One region of the Aquamicrobium sp. YD-1-mutant5 genome, then DNA from elsewhere that is predicted to be linked to it. Evidence: predicted binding sites of a transcription regulator. Region 1 holds the regulator's gene; each other region holds the start of a gene.
The links. The regulator PhoB, encoded in region 1, activates phosphate uptake and scavenging genes when phosphate is short. The targets are predictions, from matches to a motif close to TGTCATNNANCTGTCAT.

Region 1 (6,060 bases):
ATCGGCGCAATCCTGATTTCGCTGGCAGGTGCATGGTTCGGGCTGTCGGGCATCACGCTTCGCCGCCGCGCCCGCAACAATGTCGAGCGGGTCATGCTGTGGGGCCTGATCGCGGCCTCGACCGTCGCCATCCTCACCACCGTCGGCATCGTGTTGTCGATGCTGTTCCAGACGCTGTCCTTCTTCCAGTCCGTGCCGCTCTCCAATTTCTTCTTCGGAACGGTGTGGGACCCGCGCTTCGCTGCGGCCGGTTCGGGCGGCGCGACCGGTCAGTTCGGTCTGATCCCGCTGCTTGCCGGTACGCTTTACATCGCGCTGGTGGCCATGCTGTTCGCTGTGCCGGTCGGCCTGTTCGCAGCCATCTACATGTCGGAATATGCGTCCCGGAAAGTGCGCTCGATCGTGAAGCCGGTGCTGGAAGTGCTCGCCGGCATTCCCACCATCGTCTACGGTATTTTCGCCCTGGTGACGGTCGGTCCGCTGCTGCGCGACATTTCGGCGGCGCTGTCGGGCGGCCAGCCCTTCATCGCGGCGCAGAGCGTGCTGACGGCGGGTCTGGTCATGGGCATCATGCTCATCCCCTTCGTGTCCTCGCTCTCCGACGACATCATCAGCGCGGTGCCGCGTTCTCTCAATGATGGCTCGCTCGGCCTTGGCGCCACGCGCTCAGAAACGGTGCGCAACGTCATCCTGCCGGCAGCGCTTCCGGGTATCGTCGGCGCGCTGCTGCTGACGGCCTCACGGGCGATCGGTGAAACCATGATCGTGGTGCTTGCCGCAGGCGTGGCCGCCAACCTCACCATCAATCCGGGTGAGGCGATGACCACCATCACCGTCAAGATCGTCAACCAGCTGACCGGCGACCTTGAATTCACCTCGCCGCAGACGCTGGTGGCCTTCGCCCTCGGCATCACCCTCTTTGTCATCACGCTCGGCATGAATGTGCTGGCGCTCTACATCGTGCGCAAATATCGGGAACAGTACGAATGACCGACATCCCGTTCGACAACACCGTGACGGCCACCGCTCCGGCCCGCCGCGACATCGGCCTCAAGCGCCGCTACCGCGCCGAGCGCAGGTTCCGCTTCTACGGTATCGCGGCAATCGCCATCGGCATCTTTTTCCTCGGCGCCCTGATGTTCACGGTCATCAGGGGTGGTTATACCGCCTTCTGGCAGACCTCGATCAGCCTGCCGGTTACCTTTGATGCCGGCGTCATCGACCCGGAAGGCAAGCGCGACAGCGATGCCAATGTGCTGGCTACCGCCAACTATCCGCTGCTGGCGCGCAATGCTCTTGCCGCAAAGCTAGGGCTGGATGTCGAAGCCGAGGAGAACAGGGCTGACCTGCGCCTCCTGTCCGGCATGATCTCGCAGGGCGTGCGCACGCAACTCCGTGACATGGTGATCGCCGATCCGTCGATCATCGGCACCACGCAGAATGTGTGGGTGCTGGCTGCCGCGGACGTCGACTCCGCCCATAAGGGCCAGATCGACATGTCGGTTCCCGAGTCGCGCCGCAAGGTCAAGGACAAGCAGGTCGCCTGGATGAAGACCCTGACCGCCGACGGCGCCATGGTCGAGCGTTTCAACCGCGGCCTGTTCACCTTCGGCGCATCCAGCCGGCCGGAAACCGCCGGCATGGGCGTGGCGCTGATCGGCTCGGTCTACATGATGCTGATCGTTCTGGCGCTGGCGCTGCCGATCGGCGTGGCGGCCTCCATCTATCTGGAGGAGTTCGCCCCGAAGAACCGCTGGACCGACCTGATCGAGGTCAACATCAACAATCTGGCGGCCGTGCCTTCCATCGTGTTCGGTCTGCTCGGCCTTGCGGTGTTCGTGAACTTCATGGGATTGCCGCGATCGGCCTCGCTGGTCGGCGGTCTCGTGCTGACACTGATGACGCTGCCGACGATCATCATCGCCACCCGCGCGGCCCTCAAGGCTGTGCCGCCCTCGATCCGCTCCGGTGCACTGGGTGTCGGCGCCTCGAAGATGCAGACCGTGTTCCACCACGTTCTGCCGCTTGCAGCCCCCGGTATTCTCACCGGAACCATCATTGGTCTGGCGCAGGCGCTGGGCGAGACCGCTCCGCTGCTGCTCATCGGCATGGTGGCCTTCGTGGCCGACTATCCCGCCACGCCGATGGACCCTGCCACCGCGCTGCCCGTGCAGATCTACATGTGGGCGAACGAAGCCGAACGTGCCTTCGTGGAACGCACTTCCGGCGCCATCATCATCCTCCTGCTTTTCCTTGCCGCGATGAACCTGGCCGCGATCCTGCTGCGCCGGCGCTTCGAACGGCGCTGGTAATTAAGGAACAAAGATCGTGAACATTATGAGCGAAGCAACTCTGGAAAATGCCGTGAACGCCAAGGTGGCCGCCGTCAACGAACCCATCAAGATGCGGGGCGAGAAGGTCGGCGTCTTCTATGGCGACAAGCAGGCCCTGTTCGATGTGGATCTTCTGGTCCGCCAGAATCAGGTGACGGCGCTGATCGGCCCATCGGGCTGCGGCAAGTCCACCTTCCTGCGCTGCCTGAACCGCATGAACGACACCATCGACAATGCGCGGGTGGTGGGCAAGATCACGCTCGACGGCGAGGACATCTATGACCGCGACATCGACGTGGTGGAACTGCGGTCGCGCGTGGGGATGGTGTTCCAGAAACCGAACCCGTTCCCGAAGTCGATCTATGAGAATGTCGCCTATGGCCCGCGCATTCACGGTCTGGCCCGCAGCAAGGCCGACATGGATGCGGTGGTGGAATCGAGCCTGAAGCGCGCCGGCCTCTTCAACGAGGTCAAGGACCGCCTGCATGATGCCGGCACCGGTCTTTCCGGCGGTCAGCAGCAGCGCCTGTGCATTGCGCGCGCCATCGCCGTGTCGCCTGAAGTGATCCTGATGGACGAGCCCTGCTCGGCGCTCGATCCGATTGCCACCGCGCGCGTCGAGGAATTGATCGACGAGCTGCGCGAGAACTACACCATCGTCATCGTTACCCACTCCATGCAGCAGGCGGCGCGCGTCTCGCAGCGCACGGCCATGTTCCATCTCGGCAATCTCGTCGAGGAAGGCCCGACCGAGAAGATGTTCACCAACCCCGACGACAAGCGCACGCAGGACTACATCACCGGCCGGTTCGGCTGAGTCTTACTGCGGCCATTCCAACAGACGAGGAACGTATAATGGGTGCTCATACGGTGACCGCCTTCGACGACGATCTTGGCGAGATCGAAGGGCTGGTGCGTGACATGGTCAGCCTGGCCGGGTCCATGGTCGATGAGGCGACACAGAGTCTGATCGTGCCGGACAATGCGCTGGCCCAGCGCGTCATCTCCGAGGATGCGGTGATGGACGAGTTGCAGCGCCGTCTGGACGACCGCGCCATCACGCTGATCGGCAAGCGCCAGCCGATGGCGCAGGACCTGCGTGCCATCGTGGGCGCGATCCGCATGGCCGGCGATCTCGAACGCATTGGCGATCTGGCCAAGAACATCGCCAAGCGCGTCGATGCGGTGGGGCAGTCGAGCGTGCCGCGCGCCTTCGCCCGCTCCATCGAAGACATGTCCGAACTGGTTCTTGAGCAGGTGCAGGGCGTCATCGACGAATATGGCGCGCGCAACCCGGAAGGGCTGGTGCGGCTGCGCGACGAGGACGAGCTGGTCGACGTCAAATACACCTCTGTGTTCCGCGAACTGCTGACCTACATGATGGAGGACGCGCGCAACATCACGGCCTGCACGCATCTGCTTTTCTGTGCGAAGAACCTGGAGCGCATTGGCGACCACGTGACCAATATTGCCGAAAATGCCTATTATGTGCTGACCGGCGAGCAGTTGCCGGCTCATCGTCCCAAGCAGGACGAGACTGGCATACCGGCACCTGCGGTTTGAAGCAGGATCGAGGAGACGAAGCATGATCGCACCCCGCATCATGGTGGTTGAGGACGAAGAGCCGTTGGGCGTGCTTCTGCGCTACAACCTCGAAGCCGAAGGCTATCAGGTCGAGATCGTCACACGCGGTGACGAGGCCGAGTTGCGGCTGCAGGAAAATGTGCCGGACCTTCTGGTGCTCGACTGGATGGTGCCGGCGATCTCCGGCATCGAACTGTGCCGGCGCCTGCGCATGCGCGAGCAGACCGAACGGCTGCCCATTATCATGCTGACTGCGCGCGGCGAGGAAAGCGACCGGGTGCGCGGCCTTTCCACCGGCGCCGACGACTATCTGGTCAAGCCCTTCTCCATGCCGGAGCTGGTGGCGCGGGTAAAGGCGCTTCTGCGTCGTGCTAAGCCCGAGGTGCTGTCCTCTGTGCTCAAGGTGGGCGACATCGTGCTCGACCGCGAGCAGCACCGCGTCTACCGCAAGAAGAGCGAGATCCGGCTGGGGCCGACCGAGTTCCGCCTGCTCGAATTCATGATGCAGCATCCCGGTCGCGTCTTCTCGCGCGGACAGTTGCTGGACAATGTCTGGGGCGAGACGATCTACATCGACGAACGCACAGTGGATGTGCATGTCGGGCGGTTGCGCAAGGCGGTCAACACCGGCCGCATGCCCGACGTGATCCGCACCGTTCGCGGTTCAGGCTACGCGATCAGGGAAGAGTGACGGGCAGAGAAGAGTGACGCGCGGCCGGGCCGTCCTGCAGGGACCGTCCGCCGGCAAAAATCCTGTCATCGACGTAAGTCAGCGCGCGCATGGCACAGCCTTCGCGCAGCAGGGCGATCTGGTCCGGCTCGATGCTGAAGCTGATCGAGCCGGAATGCTGGCCGCCGGCAGTGCGCGCGATGGCATCGCGCAGGGCCGGTTCGATCAGGTCGAAGGCGGCTGCATTGAGGCCGACCAATGCCACCGGGGCAGGGTCGATAAGCGCAAACAGGCTGCCGAGGCCGAAGCCGAGCGCTTCGCCTGCGATGCGGAACGCCTCGCGCTCGCGCCCTTCATGGTCCCGGGCCGCGTCCGCCAGCGCCTGCATCTCCGCTTCCCCGATATCGCCCCGCGGTTCCTCGTTCTGGTCATGGCCGGCGGCGCTGCGCCAGATGGCGTAGCTTCCTGCATAGGCTTCGATACAGCCGCGCCGCCCGCAACGGCATAGCGCCCCGTCCGGCCTATGGATCATGTGCCCGAATTCGACGCCTGAGGAATGGGTGCCGGTGAACATCTCGCCCTTGAGCACCAGCCCCATGCCGATGCCGTGCGAGAGCAATATGGCGATGAAATCGTCGCGATAGCGGGCCGGATCGCGCCAGCGCAGCGCCTCGGCCATCATGTTGCAGTCGTTCTCCACCGTTACGGGAACAGAGAATTCCGCTTCCAGAATGTCGGCGAAGGGGATGTCCGTGTGCGGGGTGATCGGAGACCACAGCATGGAACGCGCTTCCGCGTCGGTGATGCCCTGAACGGCAAAGACGATACGCAATGGCGGGCCAGCCTTTGCGGCGGGGTGAGCAAGGCATCGTTGAAGCACTGCCACACATTCGCCGATCAGCGCCTCGCGGGAGAGGGCGCGCGTGTCGAGCCGCAACTGCTCTTCGTCCAGAACAGATCCCGAATAATCGAGCCGGACGGCGGAGAGGTTGTTGAGGGAAAGCATCAGCGTCACCACGCTGGCTGCTGCGGGGTCGAGTTCGAGCCCGATCTGGGGCCTTCCGCGTCTGAGGGCAGGGGCATCATCCTGTCGGGCCTCCGCCAGAATGCCCTCGGCGATCAGGTCGGCGGAAATAGCGGAGATGGTGGAATGGCTGAGACCCGTGATAGTCGTGATTTCGGTGCGGGAAACCTGTCCGCCACGCCGCGCGGCCGAAATCACCATGGCGCGGTTGCGCCGGCGCAGATCGTCGTGCCGCATGCCAACAGTCATTACTGTACTCTTCCTCCCTGCGTGCCGACGTTGAATAGCAGGCCGTGAACTTTGTCAGAAGCGGCGAAGGCTGTCATTATTTAATTCGGGTTTCGAAATAATTCACGGACGGTCAGAAAATCCGTTGACACGGTCAGGTCGTTGCGCCACATTTTTTCGAGGCTCGAAAAAAGTCCTTGCCCCGACTTGTTCACCGGCAT
Region 2 (6,060 bases), on a different contig from region 1:
GCGGCAGCGTGGCTGCGCAAGAACCTGTTCGCTACTCCGATTGACTCGGTTCTCACCGTGCTTGCCTTGCTGGTTGTGGCTTCGCTTCTGCCGCGGGCGCTCGACTGGCTGTTCTTTGGAGCGGTGTGGACCGGCGCCGACCGCACAGCCTGCCTGACCACCGAACAGGGCGGCCAGCTTCCGGCCGGGTGGTCCGGCGCTTGCTGGCCTTTTGTGAGCGGCCGCTTCGGCCAGTTCATGTTCGGCCGCTATCCCATGGACGAGCGGTGGCGCGTGATCCTCACCGGCATCATCTTCGTGGCGCTGCTGGCGCCGCTGTTGATACCGCGCGTACCCTACAAGAAGCTGAACGCCATATTGTTCTTCGGCGTGTTTCCGTTCGTAGCCTACTTCCTGCTGGTGGGCGGCGCTTTCGGCCTGCGTTATGTCGAAACCCCGATGTGGGGCGGCCTGATGGTGACGCTGGTCATTTCCTATGTCGGCATCGTCGTGTCACTACCACTTGGCATCATACTGGCACTCGGCCGGCGCTCGGAAATGCCGATCGTGAAGCTGCTTTCGGTTATTTTCATTGAAACCGTGCGTGGCGTGCCTCTGGTCACCGTTCTGTTCATGGCCAGCTTCATGTTGCCCCTGTTCGTGCCGCCGGGCACCAGTTTCGACAAGCTGCTGAGGGCGCTGATCGGTGTCGCTCTGTTCGCCTCAGCCTACATGGCGGAGGTGGTCCGCGGCGGATTGCAGGCCATCCCCAAGGGGCAATATGAAGGCGCGGATTCGCTCGGTCTCGGCTACTGGCCGAAGATGGGGCTGATCATCATGCCGCAGGCGCTGACACTGGTCATACCCGGCATCGTCAACACCTTCATCGGCATGTTCAAGGATACGACCCTGGTGCTGATCATTTCGATGTTCGATCTGCTCGGCGTCGTGAAGCAGAACATTTCGGGTGATCCCACATGGGCGACCCCGCAGACGGCAAAGACCGGCTACATTTTTGCAGCCGCAATCTTCTGGGTGTTCTGTTTCGGCATGTCGCGCTATTCTCAATATATGGAACGCCGGCTCGATACCGGTCACAAACGCTAGGCAAGAGGAATGGCAAATGGCCACCGAAAACGCAGTCAGCGCTGAAGAGATCGAGGTCGACACCGGCAAGATGCAGGTTTCGGCGACGGAGGTTGCGATCGAGATCATCGGCATGCACAAGTGGTATGGCGAGTTTCATGTGCTGAAGGACATCAACCTGAAGGTGATGCGCGGCGAGCGCATCGTCATCTGCGGTCCTTCGGGCTCGGGCAAGTCGACGATGATCCGCTGCATCAACCGGCTGGAGGAGCACCAGAAGGGCAAGATCATCGTCGATGGCAAGGAGCTGACCAACGATCTGAAGAAGATCGACGAGGTGCGCCGCGACGTCGGCATGGTGTTCCAGCACTTCAACCTGTTCCCGCATCTGACCATTCTGGAAAACTGCACGCTGGCGCCGATCTGGGTTCGCAAGGTTCCGAAGAAGGAGGCCGAGGCGACGGCCATGCACTATCTGGAGCGGGTGAAGATCCCCGAGCAGGCGCATAAATATCCCGGCCAGCTTTCCGGCGGCCAGCAGCAGCGCGTGGCGATCGCACGATCGCTGTGCATGAAGCCGAAGATCATGCTGTTCGACGAGCCGACCTCGGCGCTGGACCCGGAGATGGTGAAGGAGGTTCTGGAAACCATGGTGGGCTTGGCCGAAGAAGGCATGACGATGCTGTGCGTGACGCATGAAATGGGTTTCGCGCGTCAGGTTGCGAACCGGGTGATCTTCATGGATCAGGGCCAGATCGTGGAGCAGAACACGCCGGTCGAGTTCTTCGATAACCCCCAGCACGAGCGCACCCGGCTGTTCCTCAGCCAGATCTTGCATTGATGAAGACAGGCGCGGCATAGCAAATCTGCTGGAGCGTTTTCAGGAAAAGTGGAAGCTTTTCCGGTTCGGAAACGCGACAAATCAAAGACATAGAGCCGCGCAGCTTCCGGAATCCGGAAACGAAGAGGGCGGCTGCGGGTTGTTCAGCGCTCCTGCGGAAGCCGCCACCCATAAAGCCAGTCGAGATCGGTTGCGAGGCTTTGCGGAGAGCGCATCCTGAGCACAAGATTTCTCGCCAGAGCCACCGGCCCTGCTGCATTCCACGCCATTTTGTTCAGTGCGCCACGCCGCGCGACTTTCGACAGCCGCGCTTTACGTTGCTGTTCCCACAAGGATATTGCGCCTTGTTCAGGGACGGTGGGCCCAGCGATATATTGCGCGAGCAGGGCAGCGTCTTCGATGGCCATGGCGGCACCTTGCGCCGCAAAGGGGGTGACGGCGTGCGCGGCATCTCCGATGAGTGCGATTCCCGGCGCGGTCCAGCTGGCCGCCGGGTCAACCGTATGAAGCGGCCATGCCGTCCAATGCCCTGCCATTTCCACCAGACGCGCCAGAGCGGGCGAACTTCGCGCAACGGCATGCAGCAGAATCGACCTTTCCGCCTGCACTGCCCAGCTCTGCGCGATATCCATAGCAGGCGTGAATGCGACCAGGTTGATTTCTGCTCCGGCCCGCAAGGGGTACGCCACCAGATGAAAGCCGGCATGCAGGAAAGTGGTGACACTGTCACTGTCCGCAAGCCTGCCAAACGCTTCCCCGGCAGGACTGTTGGTTTCTATGGTCGTGCGCCATGCGATCTGCCCGCTGAACCGGTTTCGGGCAGACTGTTCGACAAACCGGCGGGAAGCGGACCAGACGCCATCGGCACCGATCAGCAGTTGGCTCTCTGCGGTGGTCGTGTTGCCTTCAGGGTCCCCGAAGCTTGCGATAACATGGCCCGGCCGTTCCCGCGAAACCTCCGCCAGTTTCATGCCCGTGTTGATTTCGATTTCCGGCCGTGAACGCGCCTTCGTCAGCAATGCCTGCTGCAGGTCGGCGCGGTGCGAAACGAGATAGGGTGCATTCCAGCGCTGTTCAGCGAATTTCCCAAGCGGAACGCTGGCAAGCTCGCGCAGCGTGTTGGCGTCTTTCAGTCGCACGGCCTGCGGCTGCACCGCGTGCGGGCGCAGATACGGAAGAACGCCGAGATCTGTCAGGATGCGTGCGGCATTTGGGGAAATCTGAAGCCCCGCGCCAAAGGCTTCCAGTTTGGGGGCCTGCTCGAAAACACGGGTGATGATTCCCCGGCGCGCCAGAGCAATCGCCATGGTGAGGCCGGCAATGCCGGCCCCTGCGATCACGATCGGGCTTTCGCCCCTGTATGCCATGATGGGTTCCGGCCGTTTGCCGCTCAGGCGGCCCGGTCGATATAGGCGCAGCCTGCGGGGATGGTTACGTCTGCAGCGAGGGCCGCATTGTAGCGGTACAGCGTCGAGCAGTACGGACAAACCTTCTCGTCATCCGCCCCCATGTCCAGAAACACATGCGGATGATCGTACGGAGAGGTTGCTCCCACGCACATGAATTCCTTGACGCCGATCTCGATCGCTGCGTGACCCTGATCGTTCTGGAAGTGGGGAATGATACCGCCAGCCATCATCGTCTCCTTCGAGCTGTTATCCAGCGTTTGGATCATAACAGGGTTCTTTGCAAGGCTTGTGAAATCAAACTGTCGTAAAACCCTGCCAGAGGATAATGTGAAACAATGTAGCCGGCTGGCGGTGTGACGGGTTTCACGCCGGCAGAGGCAGGAAAGCGGGGATATGAGCGGATTGAGGCCAAAACAGGCAGAGTTCACGACATCTGAGGTCGCGGCAACAGAGAGCGGCAACCCTGATCGTTTCGTCAATCGTGAGTTTTCGTGGTTGCAGTTCAACCGCCGCGTGCTTGAGGAAGCCCGCAACGAACGCCATCCATTGCTCGAACGTGTCCGCTTCCTTTCCATATCCGCCGCCAATCTCGACGAGTTCTTCATGGTGCGTGTCGCGGGTCTGGCCGGGCAGGTGCGGCAGCGCATCAGCCTGAAAAGCCCGGACGGACGCACCCCGGAGCAGCAGCTCGAACAGGTGTTGCGCGAAGTTGAGCGCCTGCAGGCTGACCAGCAGAAGGTGCTGGCGGAGCTGATGGCACGTCTCGACGCAGAAGGGATCGAAACGGTCAACGTTTCTGCGCTTACCAAGGATGAAAAGGTCTGGCTGGAAGAGTATTTCCGCGAGCAGGTGTTTCCGGTTCTGACCCCGCTGTCGATCGATCCCGCGCACCCTTTTCCCTTCATCCCGAACCTTGGTTTCTCCATGGCGCTGCAGTTGCGTCATCTGCGGGAGGGCGAGGAAATGAGCGCGCTTTTGCGCCTGCCGCCGGCGTTGAAGCGCTATGTCCGCCTGCCTGATCGCAAGACCCGCATTCGGTTCGTTCCGCTTGAAGATGTGGTCGGTCTCTATATCGGACGTCTGTTCCCCGGTTACGAGGTCAAGGGTTCGGGCACCTTCCAGATCATCCGCGACAGCGACATCGAGGTGGAGGAGGAATCCGAAGATCTGGTGCGTCTGTTTGAGACCGCGCTGAAGCGCCGTCGGCGCGGTTCGGTCATCCGCATCGAGTTCGACAGCCGCATGCCGGAAAGCCTGCGCGAATTCGTGGCGGGAGAGCTTGGGGTTGCCGGCAACCGCATCAGCGTCATCGAGGGGCCGCTGGCGCTCAGCCAGATTTCGGAGATTGTCTCCATTGCGCGCGACGACCTGAAATATACGCCCTACAATCCGCGGTTCCCTGAGCGCATCCGCGAGCATGGCGGCGATTGCTTCGCTGCTATCCGCGAGAAGGATATCGTCGTTCACCATCCATATGAATCTTTCGATGTGGTGGTGCAGTTCCTGCGTCAGGCAGCGGTCGACCCCGAAGTCGTGGCAATCAAGCAGACGCTTTACAGAACCTCCAACGACAGCCCGATCGTGCGCGCGCTGATCGATGCGGCCGAGGCCGGAAAATCCGTGACCGCACTTGTCGAGCTCAAGGCACGGTTCGACGAAGAGGCGAACATTCGCTGGGCGCGCGATCTGGAGCGGGCCGGCGTGCAGGTCGTGTTCGGTTTTCTGGAGCTGAAGACGCATGCCAAGATGTCTTCCGTGGTACGGCGCGAGGATGGCAAGCTGCGCAATTACGTGCATCTGGGGACCGGCAACTACCACCCGATCACGGCTCGTATCTACACGGACCTCTCCTTCTTCACCTGCGACCCAAAGATGGCGAGCGACGTCGCTCAGATATTCAATTTCATCACCGGATATGCTGAGCCGACCGACGAGATGGCGATCGCGCTTTCGCCCTACACTCTGCGCAGTCGCATTCTCGGGCATATCGAAAACGAGATCGCCCATGCCAGGGCCGGGCGCCCGGCGCGAATCTGGATGAAGATGAACTCGCTGGTCGATCCTCAGGTGATCGATGCGTTGTACGATGCCAGCAGTGCCGGCGTGGAGATCGACATCGTCGTGCGCGGCATCTGCTGCCTGCGGCCGCAGGTGCCGGGGCTGTCGGAGAACATCCGGGCAAAATCGATTGTTGGCCGCTTCCTTGAACACAGCCGCATCTATTGCTTCGGCAACGGACACGGCCTGCCGTCGGATGAAGCCATCGTCTATATCAGCTCGGCCGATCTGATGCCGCGCAATCTCGACCGCCGCGTCGAAACGATGGTGCCGATCACCAATCCCACCGTGCATGAGCAGATTCTTGGACAGATCATGCTGGGTAATCTGGTGGACAACCAGCAAAGTTTCGAAGTATTGCCGGATGGCACATCGCGCCGGGTGACGATTGAAGAGGGCGAGGAGCCGTTCAATGCGCAGGAATATTTCATGACCAATCCCAGCCTTTCCGGACGGGGTGATGCCTTGAAACTGCATGCGCCGAAGCGGATCGCGCAGTTCAAGCGCCGCAAGAAAACTGATCCGACGACCAGCTGATGATTGCTGCATCTCAGGGCCGGCTTCAGGACCGGCGCCCGGTTTCGATCATCGATATCGGATCGAACTCCATACGCCTCGTTGTCTATGAAGGACTGGCGCGGTCTCCCACCATGCTGTTCAACGAGAAGATGCTGGCGGGTCTGGGGC
Region 3 (6,060 bases), on a different contig from region 1:
CAGCGTGGAAGCCTTCCTTGCCTGGCGAAAGGGCTTTCCGGGCCTCGTCGCCGGCACGCATCTGAAAGGCGCGGTCGATTATCGCTCGGTCGACTTCTCGGACAAGCCGGTACTGCTTATGATGGGCAACGAGCAGCAGGGCCTGCCTGACGATCTGGCGCAAAGCTGCGACCGCCTGCTGCGCATTCCGCAGGCCGGCCGCGCCGATTCGCTCAACCTCGCAGTCGCAACCGGCGTGATGCTGTTCGAGATCCGCCGCGGGGCACTCTCGCTGGAGGCGCCCGCCCCATGAGTTCCACCCCTGCCCCATCTGCCGCCGGCAAGGGTCTCGGCATCTATGCGATCCTCGCCATCGTCGCCATCGTGTTCGACCAGTGGATCAAATACGCGGTCGAAAGCGGGCTTCCCTTTCAGGAGAAGATCGACCTGCTGCCGTTTCTGGCGCTGTTTCGCACCTACAACACCGGCATCGCCTTCTCGATGCTGTCCTCCTTCGGCGATACGGGGCTGATCGTCATCTCGCTCGTCGTATCGGCCTTCATCGTCTATCTGGCGCTGCGCAGCACGCCGCGCCAGATTTTTGCCCGGCTTGGATTTGCGCTCATCCTCGGTGGCGCGATGGGCAACGTCATCGACCGCGCCATCTACGGCCATGTCGTGGACTACATCCTCTTCCATACGCCGCACTGGTCCTTCGCCGTCTTCAATCTGGCGGATGTCTTCATCAGCGTCGGCGCTTTCCTCGTGGTGGTGGAGGAGTTCATCGGCTGGCGCTACGAGGTCAGATCGCGCGACAACTGACCAAAACGCCCGCGATCGGTAAAATTGCGCGGGTTTGCCGAAGCCTTCCCTAAGCTCTGCCTGTCATTGTTTTGTGCATGACGGCGGAGATGGACCACAACCGGACAGGAGGGGACGAGGCGCACGAAACGGGCGGCCACCGCCTTCGTGTCGTTCCCCCGCCGCTGTCGCCCGAAGCGCTCGGAACCGATCTCTCCGCCACGCCCATCTCCCGCAACCTGCCTGTCGCAAGCTGGCTGTCCGTTTTGCTTTTTGCCGGACTTGCCCATCTGACCGGCGCGCCCGCCTTCCTCAGCCTTGCCATGCTCGCCACCGGATTTGTTGGCATTCTGCTGCATGAGCTGATCCTGTCGAAGGAACGCCGCACCCGGCAGCAACTGGACAGGGAGACCGCCCAGGCGCGAACCCGGCTGGAAACACTCTCCGACCAGATGTGGGAGATGCAGGAAAGCGAAGAGCGCTTCCACGGCCTCATCGATGCGCTCGGCGACATCGTCGTGCACCGCGACCGGCACGGCAGGATCGTCTACGCCAATCGGGTCTTCACCGGACTTGTCGGCAGGGAGATGCACGATCTGCGCGGCATGACGCTTGCCGATATCGGCATGGAGTTCACTGTTACGCCGGAGGCTGCATTCACCGACAACGAATGCCTGCGCTCGACGGATGCCTGCATGACCACGGCGCAGGGCCAGCGCTGGTTCTCATGGGTCGAGCTTTCGGTGCGCGAGAAGGATACCGGCGCCGTTTCGCATCACGCCATCGCCCGCGAAATCACCGCCCGCAAGCAGGCGGAAACCTCGCTGATCGCGGCGCGCGAACGGGCGGAATTCGCCAATCAGGCGAAGTCCCGCTTCCTGGCCACCGTCAGCCATGAGATCCGCACGCCGATGAACGGCATCATGGGCATGGCGCGGCTGTTATCGGATACCAGCCTGTCGCCCGAGCAGCATACCTATGTCAACGCCGTGTCCACCTCGGCGAGCGCGCTGCTGGCGCTGATCGACGATCTTCTGGATTACTCCAAGATCGAGGCCGGCCGGTTCAATCCGGAGCCGCAGCCGGTTTCGCTGCGCGAGCTGGCCGACAATGTCGTGGAGCTTCTGGCCGACCGCGCCCATGGCAAGGGTATCGGTCTCGGCTGCCATGTCGCGCCCGATGTCCCGCAGATGATCACCGCCGATCCGGGGCGGGTCCGGCAGGTGCTGCTCAACCTTCTCGGCAATGCGATCAAGTTCACCGAAAGCGGCGGCGTGGCGCTCATCATCACCCGCAGCGGCAATCACATCCGCTTCGGCGTGAGCGATACCGGCCCGGGGCTGCGGCAAGGCGATCTCGAACGCATCTTCCTCGAATTCGAGCAGGCCGATGGAACCTCGACGCGCCGGCATGGCGGCGCTGGGCTCGGCCTTGCGATTTCCAGACGGCTGGTGATGGCGATGGGCGGCACGATCTCCGTGTCCAGCACACCGCGCGAAGGAACGGAGTTCGTTTTCGAACTGCCGGCGCATGAGGCGACCGATCCGCCGCACCCACGGCAGGATGCGCTGGCAGGCCGCAATGTCGTGATCCTCTCCGCCAACAGGATCGAGGCCGATGTGATCGCGCGGACGATCCGCGCCCACGGCGGGTCCGCCGAAATTGCCGAAAACCCCGAAACCGCACGAAAGCTGGCCCAGGGCTGCGACACGCTGATGGTGGACGCCGCGCTGGAAGGCTGCGACGGACGCGCCGTTCAGGCGCTGCGCGACGATGTTTTCGCCTCCAGCCGCGCCATCATCCTGATGGCGCCGAACGACCGTGGGCGGCTCTGCGAATATCTGGCCGGCGGATATGGTGGTTTCCTAGCCCGTCCCGTGCGGGGCGCAACACTGCTGAAGGTGCTTGCCGGCGGCAATTACGACAGCGCAGGCGAACAACACCAGCAGCAGCCCGGAACGCGTGCGCATCCGGCACACGAAAACAAGTCCGGCGGACTTTCCATCCTAATTGCCGAAGACAACGAAATCAACGCCCTGCTGGTTCGCGCCGCACTCGGCAGTGCCGGCCATCGCCTTGAGATGGTCACGACCGGCAAGGAGGCAGTGGACCGGCTTACCTCGACCGACACCGGAACGGGACGCCACGATGTCGTTCTCATGGACCTGCACATGCCGGTGATGGACGGCATGGATGCCATCGCCCATATCAGACGGCATGAGAAAGCCCACGGTATTCCGGCAATCCCGATTCTGGTGCTGTCGGCTGACAATCAGGAAAAGACACGCCATGCCGTGCTCGCCCATGGCGCCACGGCCTTCCTGACAAAGCCGCTCGATCCACGTGATCTGCTTGCCGCCGTTCAGGACCTGATGTCCACATGAACATTGGTGCGGCACAGGTCCGGCTTTGTTGCCGATCACGCCATATCACGCTACTGTCACAATCCTGTTGCACCACAATCGTATCCCCGCGCCACGAGGGATGGCTCGAAGGAGAATCGCCCGTGCAGACAGCGATGCCGCAAGGTCACACCAGGTTGGGCTCTACGCTCGTTACCGTACCGGCCACCGGGCCGCAGGCCCCGTCACTCGCAGGCCCGATCGGCCCTCTGGGTCGTATAGGCACTCTGGAAGTGCGGCTGGCCCGCAACGAAGCCGAGATCGAGGCCGCACAGGAAATCCGCTACCGCATCTTCTATGATGAACTGGGTGCCCGCAGCAGCCTGGACCAGATCGACAGGCGCGATTCGGACCGCTTCGATCCGCTTTGCGACCATCTGCTGGTTCTGGACAACAGCCTGACCGGCCCCGAGCACAGGCGCATTGTCGGGACTTACCGCCTGTTGCGGCAGGAGATGGCAACGGCAGCGGGCGGATTCTATTCGGAAGACGAATTCGAGTTGCGCAGGCTGGTCGCCCGCCACCCCAATCTGCGGTTCCTTGAGCTTGGCCGTTCCTGTGTGCTGCCGCAATACAGGTCGAAACGCACCATCGAGGCCCTGTGGCAGGGTATCTGGGCCTATCTCAACCACTATGGCATCGACGTCATGGTGGGCTGCGCTTCGTTCCCCGGCATCGATCCGGCGGCCCATGCCGAGGCGCTGACCTATATGGCTCATCATTGCCGCACGAGTGCGGACTGGGATGTACGGGCCGTTGGCCGTCGCTATCACCCGATGGCCATGATGCCGGTCGAGGCGGTGAACCCCAAGGCGGCAATCACCGCCATGCCGCCCCTGGTGAAAGGCTATCTGCGCATCGGCGCGCGTATCGGCGACGGCTGCGTCATCGACCGCGATTTTTCGACCGTCGATGTGTTCATCGTCATGCCGGTCAAGGAAATCGCCGCCCGCTACATCAGCTATTACGGCGGCGACGGCCAGAGTTATGCCGCCTGAAGATCAGCGTTCCATTCAGGGAATATCCTCGGGCTTCCGGCCGGGCCGGCTCTTGTAGGCCGGAATGTGCCAGCCGAAACGGATTGCGCCGCCACGCACGGCAAAGGCCGCGATGAAGCCACCGAGCTGGCAGATGAGAGGCGCAAAGCCCGCGAGATCGCCCAGCGTATAGACGCCGGCGCCGATCAGCGCAGCCGACACATAGACCTCGGGGCGCAGCAGCACCGACTGCTCACCTGCCAGAACGTCGCGCAGAATGCCCCCAAAAGTGGCCGTGAGCATGCCCATGATGATGGCCACGACCGGCGAGCCGGTAACCGCGAGCCCCTTTGCCGCCCCCATCACCGCAAATGCGGCAAGGCCGATGGCGTCCAGCCACAGCAGGAGCTTATAGCGCGATTCAACCCGGTGCGCCGTGAAGAACACCAGCATAGCAACTGCCGCGCACACAAGAATATAGTCGTGGTTGGCGATCCAGAAGACCGGCACGTCGAGAACAAGATCGCGGAAGGTTCCGCCGCCAACTCCCGTTACCCCGGCCAGAAACATGAAGCTGATGATGTCCATCTGCTTGCGTGAAGCCGAAAGCGCGCCCGTTGCCGCAAAAACGGCAACGCCGGAATAATCGAGGATGGTGACGAGGTTCATGGCAGGGCGTTCATCCCCGGTGGCAGGTGACGGCGCTACAGTAGCAGCCACTCCCGGCTGTGGAAGCCCCTGAAGGGCAACGGTCCCGCAATGCTGCGGGACCGAAGGCTATCAGCCCTGATTTCCTTCGCCGGCAGAACCATTGGCCTGCTTCGGTCCATCTTTCGAGACGCCGACCTTGGCCGGGCGCAGAACCCGCTCGCCAATCGAATATCCCGGCTGCACGACCTGCAGAACGGTGCCTGCGACAACCTGCGGGTTCGGAATCTCGAACAGCGCCTCGTGGAAATTCGGATCGAACCGCTCGCCTTCCGGCGAAAGCTTTTTCACACCGTGCCGTTCCAGCGCGCCGATCAGGCCCCGTGCGGTAATCTCAACGCCCTCGATCAGCGCCTTGAAACCCGCATCGTCGGATGCCTTGGCTTCTGCCGGGATGGCTTCCAGCGCACGTTGCAGGTCGTCTGCAACCGTCAGCATGTCACGGGCGAAGTTGGCTATAGAGTAGGAGCGCGCGTCCTGCACATCACGGGCAGCACGGCGGCGCATGTTTTCCACCTCGGCGGCGGCGCGAAGAGCCCGATCCTTCAGCTCCTCGTTTTCCTTCATCAGACGAACGAGTGCCTCGTAATCTCCTTCGGCACCCTCCACCGTCTGTTCGGCAAAAGCTTCTGCGGCCTCGGTTTCGTCGGGCGTGCGCTCGTCTTTGGCCTGGTCAGTCATGGCGTATTCCCATTCTTTTCGAAGTTTCGAAGTTGGGTCCGATATCGAGGTTCGACACTCAAAAATCAAGGCCCCCGGCGCACCGGATGCCTTCCGCGCCAACAAACGTATTTAATTCAAATTTTACCTTGTTGCGCTGAGCTATGTCCCAACACCCCGGCAAAGGGGGAACCTTAGACGGATACAGGGAGTTTCGAAACCGAAAGGATTTTGAAGCGATGACCCGAACAGGCAAAGAACGACCACAAGAAACGGTGCGGCAGAACCTGGCGAAAACGATACGCCGTCAGGTCCGCAGCCACACTACGCGTGGATTGTTGCGCTCCCTGCCCGCCTTCAAGGTCGCAAGAGACATACCGGAACAGTTGCAGGCGCTCATCTGCCGACTGGAGGCCATGGAAGCACAGCACAAAGAAGCACCGGAGCGGTGACCCCGCCACGCGCTTCACACCGTGGCCTGCGTGGCAGGTTACTGCACTGCCCTTCGGCGCCATGAATAGGTGCCCGCAGCG
Region 4 (6,060 bases), 350 kb from region 1:
CTGGCCGCCAAGATCGGTAACTGGCTGGGCGAGACGCTGACTGCCAGAACGGGCTGATCTTCAATCTTCAGTCCTCAGCGGTTGCGCAGCACCACGCAGGAGCCGCCGGAACCGCGCAGCTTCTGGCAGATCGTGTCGGCTTGCGAACGGCTTTCCGCACCGATGCGCACCGCATAGATGCCGCGCCGTCCGCGCGGCGAGCGCACCCGGCTCACCACCGGATCATGCCCTTCGAGCACGCTGGAATGGCGCGCCTGCAAGCGCTGCCACTGCCGGATCACCGCCGCCCGGTTGAAGCCGCCGGCCACCTGCACGCCCCATGGCTGGACCGGCACCGTCGCCATGGCGATGGTCGACGGCGCGGAAACCGGCAGGCGCCGGCAGGCCGGGCCGAAGCCGAGCGTGGCATGCAGCGGCTGCACCTTGCCGGCATAGGTCCTGTCCGAAAACACATCGGCCGGCTCGCCCATGATGTCGAGCACGTAGTTTTCCGTCTCCAGCGGCAGGAAACCGCCGGAGGAGAGCCATCGCGCCACCCGGTTCTCGCCGGCATTGTAGGCAGCGGCGGCCAGTCCCAGATTGCCGAAATTCCGCTTCAGTTCGCCCAGATAGGCGGCCGAGGCCGGAATTGCCTGCTCGATGTCGAAGGGTGCGGCCAGCCCTCGCATTTTCGCGGTGCCCGGCATGAACTGGGCGATGCCTTCCGCGCCCACCGGGCTCACCGCATTGGGATCGAAGCGGCTTTCCTTCCAGATCAGCCGCGCGAAGAAATCACGCGGCAGCCCGGCGCGATCCGAATGAAATTCGATGAGGTCACATACCCGGTCGATCAGCCGCTCCCGCGCCGGCTTCGGCGGATCGGCACAGGCGGCAGTTGCGGCACAGGCGCCGATCAGGACAGCGATCAGCGGCGCGGCCAGACGCATGGCGTCACTCGGCGGCTCTGGCCGTGATCCCCATGCCGAAACGGTTTTCGATATATTCGGAAACCATCTTCTCGAAATCGGCGGCGATGTTGGGTCCGCGCAGCGTCGCTGCCTTCTGGCCGTCGATGAACACCGGTGCGGAGGGCGTCTCCCCGGTGCCGGGCAGGGATATGCCGATATCGGCATGCTTGGATTCGCCCGGTCCGTTGACGATGCAGCCCATGACGGCCACCTTGAGCTGTTCCACGCCCGGATATTTCGTGCGCCACACGGGCATGTTGCGGCGAATGTCCGCCTGGATGTTCTGCGCCAGTTCCTGAAACACGGTCGAGGTCGTGCGTCCGCAGCCCGGACAGGCGGCGACGATCGGCACGAACTGGCGAAAGCCCATGGTCTGGAGCAGTTCCTGCGACACCTGCACCTCGCGCGTGCGGTCGCCGCCGGGCTCAGGCGTCAGCGAGATGCGGATGGTGTCGCCGATGCCCTGCTGGAGCAGGATGCCCATCGACGCCGAGGAGGCGACAATGCCTTTCGACCCCATGCCGGCTTCGGTGAGGCCAAGATGCAGCGCATGGTCGCAGCGCCGCGCCAGCTCGGCATAGACGGCGATCAGGTCCTGCACGCCGCTGACCTTGGCCGAAAGGATGATGCGGTTGCGGCCAAGGCCGATTTCTTCCGCCATATGCGCCGACAGGATCGCCGACTGCACGATCGCCTCGCGCGTCACCTGCTGCGCGGTCATCGGGAAGCCGTTGGCCTGGTTCTCGTCCATCAGCCGCGTCAGCAGTTCCTGATCGAGCGATCCCCAGTTGACGCCGATGCGCACCGGCTTGTCGTAGCGGATCGCCATTTCCACGATATCGGCGAACTGCTTGTCCTTCTTGTCCTTGAAGCCGACATTGCCGGGATTGATGCGGTACTTGGCCAGCGCTTCGGCGCAGGCGGGATGGTCGGCCAGAAGCTTATGGCCGATGTAGTGGAAGTCACCGACCAGCGGCACGTTGATGCCGAGCCGCGCCAGCCTGTCGCGAATCTTCGGCACCGCCGCAGCGCTCTCGTCGCGGTCGACCGTGATGCGCACCAGTTCGGAACCGGCCCGATGCAGGGCGGCCACCTGCGCGACCGTGCCGTCGATGTCGGCCGTGTCGGTATTGGTCATCGACTGCACCACGACAGGCGCATCGCCGCCGACCATGACGCCGCCGACATCGACGCCGACCGAGGCGCGGCGCGGGAACGGAGAGGAAAAATACCCGGTCATACCGGCTGCCTCTGACATTATTCCATGGATTTGTCCGCATCCCGCGGGACGCGTCGCAAACCCTGCTGCAACACATTCTGCATACCGGTCCGGGATAGAGCGACCGGCAGAACAGGCACCGGCACGCGCAGACCAGGCACGCGAAACTCTGCCATGAGGTGGAGGACGCAACCGATCTTGTCAATGCCGCCAATGCACACGGCTGCCATGTGATGGAAAATCACATCAGGCGCGGGCGCCCGCAGACATCGTCGGGATGCGGCTGGCTGTCGATCCGGCAAAACAGCTGCCCAGCCAGCGGCCTGACGCCGCCGACCGGGCCTGCCTTGTTTCCGGCTGTCAGGCCGGCGGAAATTCAGTGAGAGGTTGGTTGGGACTTGAGTTTCTCAATCTCGTCCTTGAGGGCCAGCTTGCGTCGCTTCAGGTTGGCGATTTCGAGAGCATCGATGGATGGATGCAGCATCGCCGCATTGATCTGCCGCTCGATATCGCTGTGCTTCCTGCTGAGTTCGTCAAGATGGGATGCAAGAGACATGATTGGTTCTCCCTTTCATGGTTTCCTCGATTGCGGCCGCCACCGATGTTGCCAGTCCACATTTGTGACGGCTGCATGACACTGTGCCATCAACGGCGGCGGTTGTCGAACGCATAAGGGTTGCATTCCACCCTTGGCCAAAATGTGGTAGTGATTTGCCAGCGAGCGGTTTTTTCGAGCCTCTCCCCCTCCTAATCGGATACCCGTTGCAGCATGCGGCGGGCGTCGAATTTTATATATGGTAGGTAATGTCCGAGCAGGAACAGGCCGAGATTCGACTCGAATTTGCGCGTTTGAAGCAGGACCATGCCGATTTCGACGCCGCGATAAACGCCATGATCGCCACGGGCTGTGATCCGTTGCAGATTCAGCGCATGAAGAAGAAAAAGCTGGCGCTGAAAGACAGGCTGCGCACGCTCGAAGATCGCATCATTCCCGATATCATCGCCTGAGGCAGACGGCATCGCTGACGCGCCTGGAGCATTTTGCAGCCGGATGGAAACATCTGGCCTCGCATAAATGCGGCCAAAACAAAGAGACAGAGCATTTCTGCCATTCAGAGAAAAGCAGAAATGCTTCAGGCAGAAGAATGCCGTGTCGGCATTTACCTGTCGGTAACGATCTTGACCTTGTCTCCGGCTGAAAGCGTCGCGCCCGGAGCCAGCGCATTCAGCACCCGAAACAGGTCGAGCTTACGATCGACGCCCACCATCTGCGCCGCCAGCATACCCATGGTCTGGCCGGGCCTGACGGTCACAACCCGGATGCGAAGCGGCTTGAGGGCATCCTTCTCCGCCTGCGTAAGAACACGGAAGGAACCGCCGACCACCCTGGCCACGCTGTCGAGCGACGTGCTGGCTGCGGGTGCCGCCGTCAAAAGCCGGTAGACCTGACTGCCGGCCCGGATCACGGTGACGTCGAACTGCCAGCCTTCGGCCCGCGCCCGCGCGGTTGCCGCCGGGCTACCGTTGATGGTCGTTTCACGCACACTGTCCGTTTCGAGGCCCGCCACCCAGCCGCTGCGGATATAGTCGGCCAGCGACCGGTTCGGATCGAGCGAGACGCCGTCGAAGCGCACCGCCATGTCGCCCGGACCCGTAGCTGTCACGGCGGCGGCCGAATTGTCGATCATGAAGCCATCCGGCACCGAGAAGGAGATGCCGAGCTTCGGATGCAGGAAATTGTTGCCGCGCACATAGCCTTCATCGGGCGTGTCGCCATAGAGCAGGCCGTCTATGCCGGCCAGATAGCTGTCGCGATCGCGCGTGCCGGTGCCCGGCTGGCCGAACTGGCGCGCGTGGCGCAGGGCCAGTTCGATGCGCTGCGGCGTGTTCGGATGTGTCGCGAGGAAATCAAGGCTGGCGTCCGTCGCCCCGCTGACGGAACGGAAATCCGTATAGGCCGACATGGATTGCAGGAAGCGGCTCGCCGCATAAGGGTCGTAACCCGCCTCGCCCACCGACCGGATGCCGATGACGTCGGCTTCCAGTTCCTGATTGCGCGAGAACTGGGCGAGCCTCAGCTTGCCGCGGATGAGGGCCGCCTTGGCGGTCGGGCTGTCGCCGAGAACATCGGAGACGACCTTGGTGGCCAGTCCTTCTTCCGCTTCCAGCCGCTGCCGCTGCAACCCGTGATTGGCGGTGACGTGGCCCATCTCATGCGCCACCACAGCCGCCAGTTCCGACGAATCATTGGCGAGCGCCAAAAGGCCGCGCGTGATGTAGAGATAGCCGCCCGGCAGCGCGAAGGCGTTGACGTTGGGCGAATTGAGAATGGTGATGCGGTAGTTCTGGGTCGGATTCGCCGAAACCGTGGTCAGGCTGCCGATGACCTTGGCCACCATGCGCTCCAGCTTGGGATCGGAATATTCGCCGCCATAGGTTGCCAGAATTCTGGGATGCTGGGCGCGCGCCAATTCCGCCAGCTTGTTGTTGGCGGTGACGTTGTCCACCGTCACGGGCTTCGCGGATGGCCGGAACGCCGATTCCTGCATGTCCGGTGGCACGATGGCCTGACATGAAGCCAGCGCCAGAGCGACGCCCGCGAGCAGGAAAGCTCGGGCCGGGAACTGCTTGCGTTCGGGCTTGACGACGGACGACAGTTGAACTTCCTTTCCACGGCTGTGGCGCCGGCCGCACCCGCCCGGACCTGATCAGGCACCAAACGGCCACGATTCGGCCAGTCCTGCCATATTCCCTAATGTCGCATTGATGGCAAATTATGTCCGCATGCGGGCAAACCTGCGCGCCAACCCTCAGGAAAGCCCGATATAGCGCCGGAACGCCTCCGGTCCAGCCTCGCCGAAGAAGTCGCCAATCGGGCCGCTCGCCACGGGGTTGCCGGCTTCGATGAAGGTCATGTCGTGCGAAATGCGTCGCGCATCCTCGGGCTGATGGGTCACGAACAGAACCGTCATGTTGCGCTCGGCCTGCAAACCGGCCACCAGATCCAGCATGTCCTCGCGCAGGGCCGGCCCCAGCGAAGCGAAGGGTTCGTCGAGCAGCAGCACCGGTCGCTCGCGCACCAGAACCCGCGCCAGCGCCACCCTCTGCCGCTCGCCGCCAGACAGTTCGCGCGGCAGCCGTCGCCCCTTGCCGGAAAGCCCGGTGCGCTCCAGCGCCTGCGCCACAGCCGCGCGGTCGGCATCGGTGAGGCGCAGCGACGGCGAGCGACCGAGCCCGACATTCTGCTCCACCGAAAGATGCGCGAACAGATTGTTTTCCTGAAACACCATGGAGACGGGTCGGGCCGACGGCGGATCCCCGGTCACGTCGCGTGCGCCGATCAGCACCCGGCCGCTCTGCGGCATCTCGAAACCGGCCACCAGGTTGAGAAGGGTGGATTTGCCCGATCCGCTCGGCCCCATGACCGCGGTGATGGAGCCCCGCCGGAACGTCACATCGAAGGCGAACGCGGTGTCGCCATAGCTGAACGCCACCTTGTCCAGACGGACCTCCACGCCGGATGCAGCCGGTTGGATCATGGCTTCGTCTCCCTTGCCAGCCGGGCGGACAGGAACATCAGGGCAAGGCAGGCGAGCCCGAGAAGCAGCGCCAGCCCCGCCGCGTCCGCCGTGCGGTAGCTGCCCATGCGCGCCAGAAGAAGATAGGGCAGCGTCTGCACCGCATCGGAGCCGAACAGCGCGATGACGCCGAGATCTCCCAGCGACAACGCCATGGCGAAGGCGGCGGCGGTGGCCAGCGGCCGGCGCAGCGAAGGCCAGTCGATCAGCCGGAACCGCGTCCAGCCGCCGATGCCGAGCTGTGCGCACAGCCGCTCGTGACGGGCGCTGGCCGCATCATAGGCCGGGCGCAAAGCCCTCAGCGCAAAGGGCATCG

Region 2: AC5XE7_RS01905 (RNA degradosome polyphosphate kinase) is a predicted target of PhoB. The motif match lies at 3,605-3,621, and genes of this name have one in related genera.
Region 3: olsB (l-ornithine N(alpha)-acyltransferase) is a predicted target of PhoB. The motif match lies at 3,219-3,235, and genes of this name have one in related genera.
Region 4: AC5XE7_RS06585 (YdcH family protein) is a predicted target of PhoB. The motif match lies at 2,787-2,803, and genes of this name have one in related genera.

Annotation. Positions count from the first base shown of each region.
Region 1 is NZ_JCAKKP010000003.1:97,363-103,422, reverse strand. Features, by position in the region: gene pstC (phosphate ABC transporter permease subunit PstC) at 1-990, shown strand, start outside; gene pstA (phosphate ABC transporter permease PstA) at 987-2,312, shown strand; gene pstB (phosphate ABC transporter ATP-binding protein PstB) at 2,329-3,150, shown strand; gene phoU (phosphate signaling complex protein PhoU) at 3,189-3,896, shown strand; gene phoB (phosphate regulon transcriptional regulator PhoB) at 3,919-4,608, shown strand; gene AC5XE7_RS04730 (ROK family protein) at 4,595-5,860, opposite strand.
Region 2 is NZ_JCAKKP010000001.1:385,398-391,457, forward strand. Features, by position in the region: gene AC5XE7_RS01885 (amino acid ABC transporter permease) at 1-1,086, shown strand, start outside; gene AC5XE7_RS01890 (amino acid ABC transporter ATP-binding protein) at 1,103-1,906, shown strand; gene AC5XE7_RS01895 (FAD-dependent monooxygenase) at 2,050-3,273, opposite strand; gene AC5XE7_RS01900 (zinc-finger domain-containing protein) at 3,297-3,542, opposite strand; gene AC5XE7_RS01905 (RNA degradosome polyphosphate kinase) at 3,709-5,910, shown strand; gene ppx (exopolyphosphatase) at 5,910-6,060, shown strand, end outside.
Region 3 is NZ_JCAKKP010000005.1:183,362-189,421, forward strand. Features, by position in the region: gene AC5XE7_RS10815 (TrmH family RNA methyltransferase) at 1-292, shown strand, start outside; gene lspA (signal peptidase II) at 289-801, shown strand; gene AC5XE7_RS10825 (ATP-binding protein) at 891-3,164, shown strand; gene olsB (l-ornithine N(alpha)-acyltransferase) at 3,299-4,180, shown strand; gene AC5XE7_RS10835 (trimeric intracellular cation channel family protein) at 4,196-4,828, opposite strand; gene grpE (nucleotide exchange factor GrpE) at 4,940-5,548, opposite strand; gene AC5XE7_RS10845 (hypothetical protein) at 5,767-5,979, shown strand; gene AC5XE7_RS10850 (DUF934 domain-containing protein) at 6,018-6,060, opposite strand, start outside.
Region 4 is NZ_JCAKKP010000003.1:445,683-451,742, forward strand. Features, by position in the region: gene AC5XE7_RS06570 (response regulator) at 1-57, shown strand, start outside; gene AC5XE7_RS06575 (lytic transglycosylase domain-containing protein) at 75-926, opposite strand; gene ispG (flavodoxin-dependent (E)-4-hydroxy-3-methylbut-2-enyl-diphosphate synthase) at 931-2,187, opposite strand; gene AC5XE7_RS06585 (YdcH family protein) at 2,543-2,722, opposite strand; gene AC5XE7_RS06590 (YdcH family protein) at 2,971-3,174, shown strand; gene AC5XE7_RS06595 (M48 family metalloprotease) at 3,327-4,715, opposite strand; gene thiQ (thiamine ABC transporter ATP-binding protein) at 4,977-5,705, opposite strand; gene thiP (thiamine/thiamine pyrophosphate ABC transporter permease) at 5,702-6,060, opposite strand, start outside.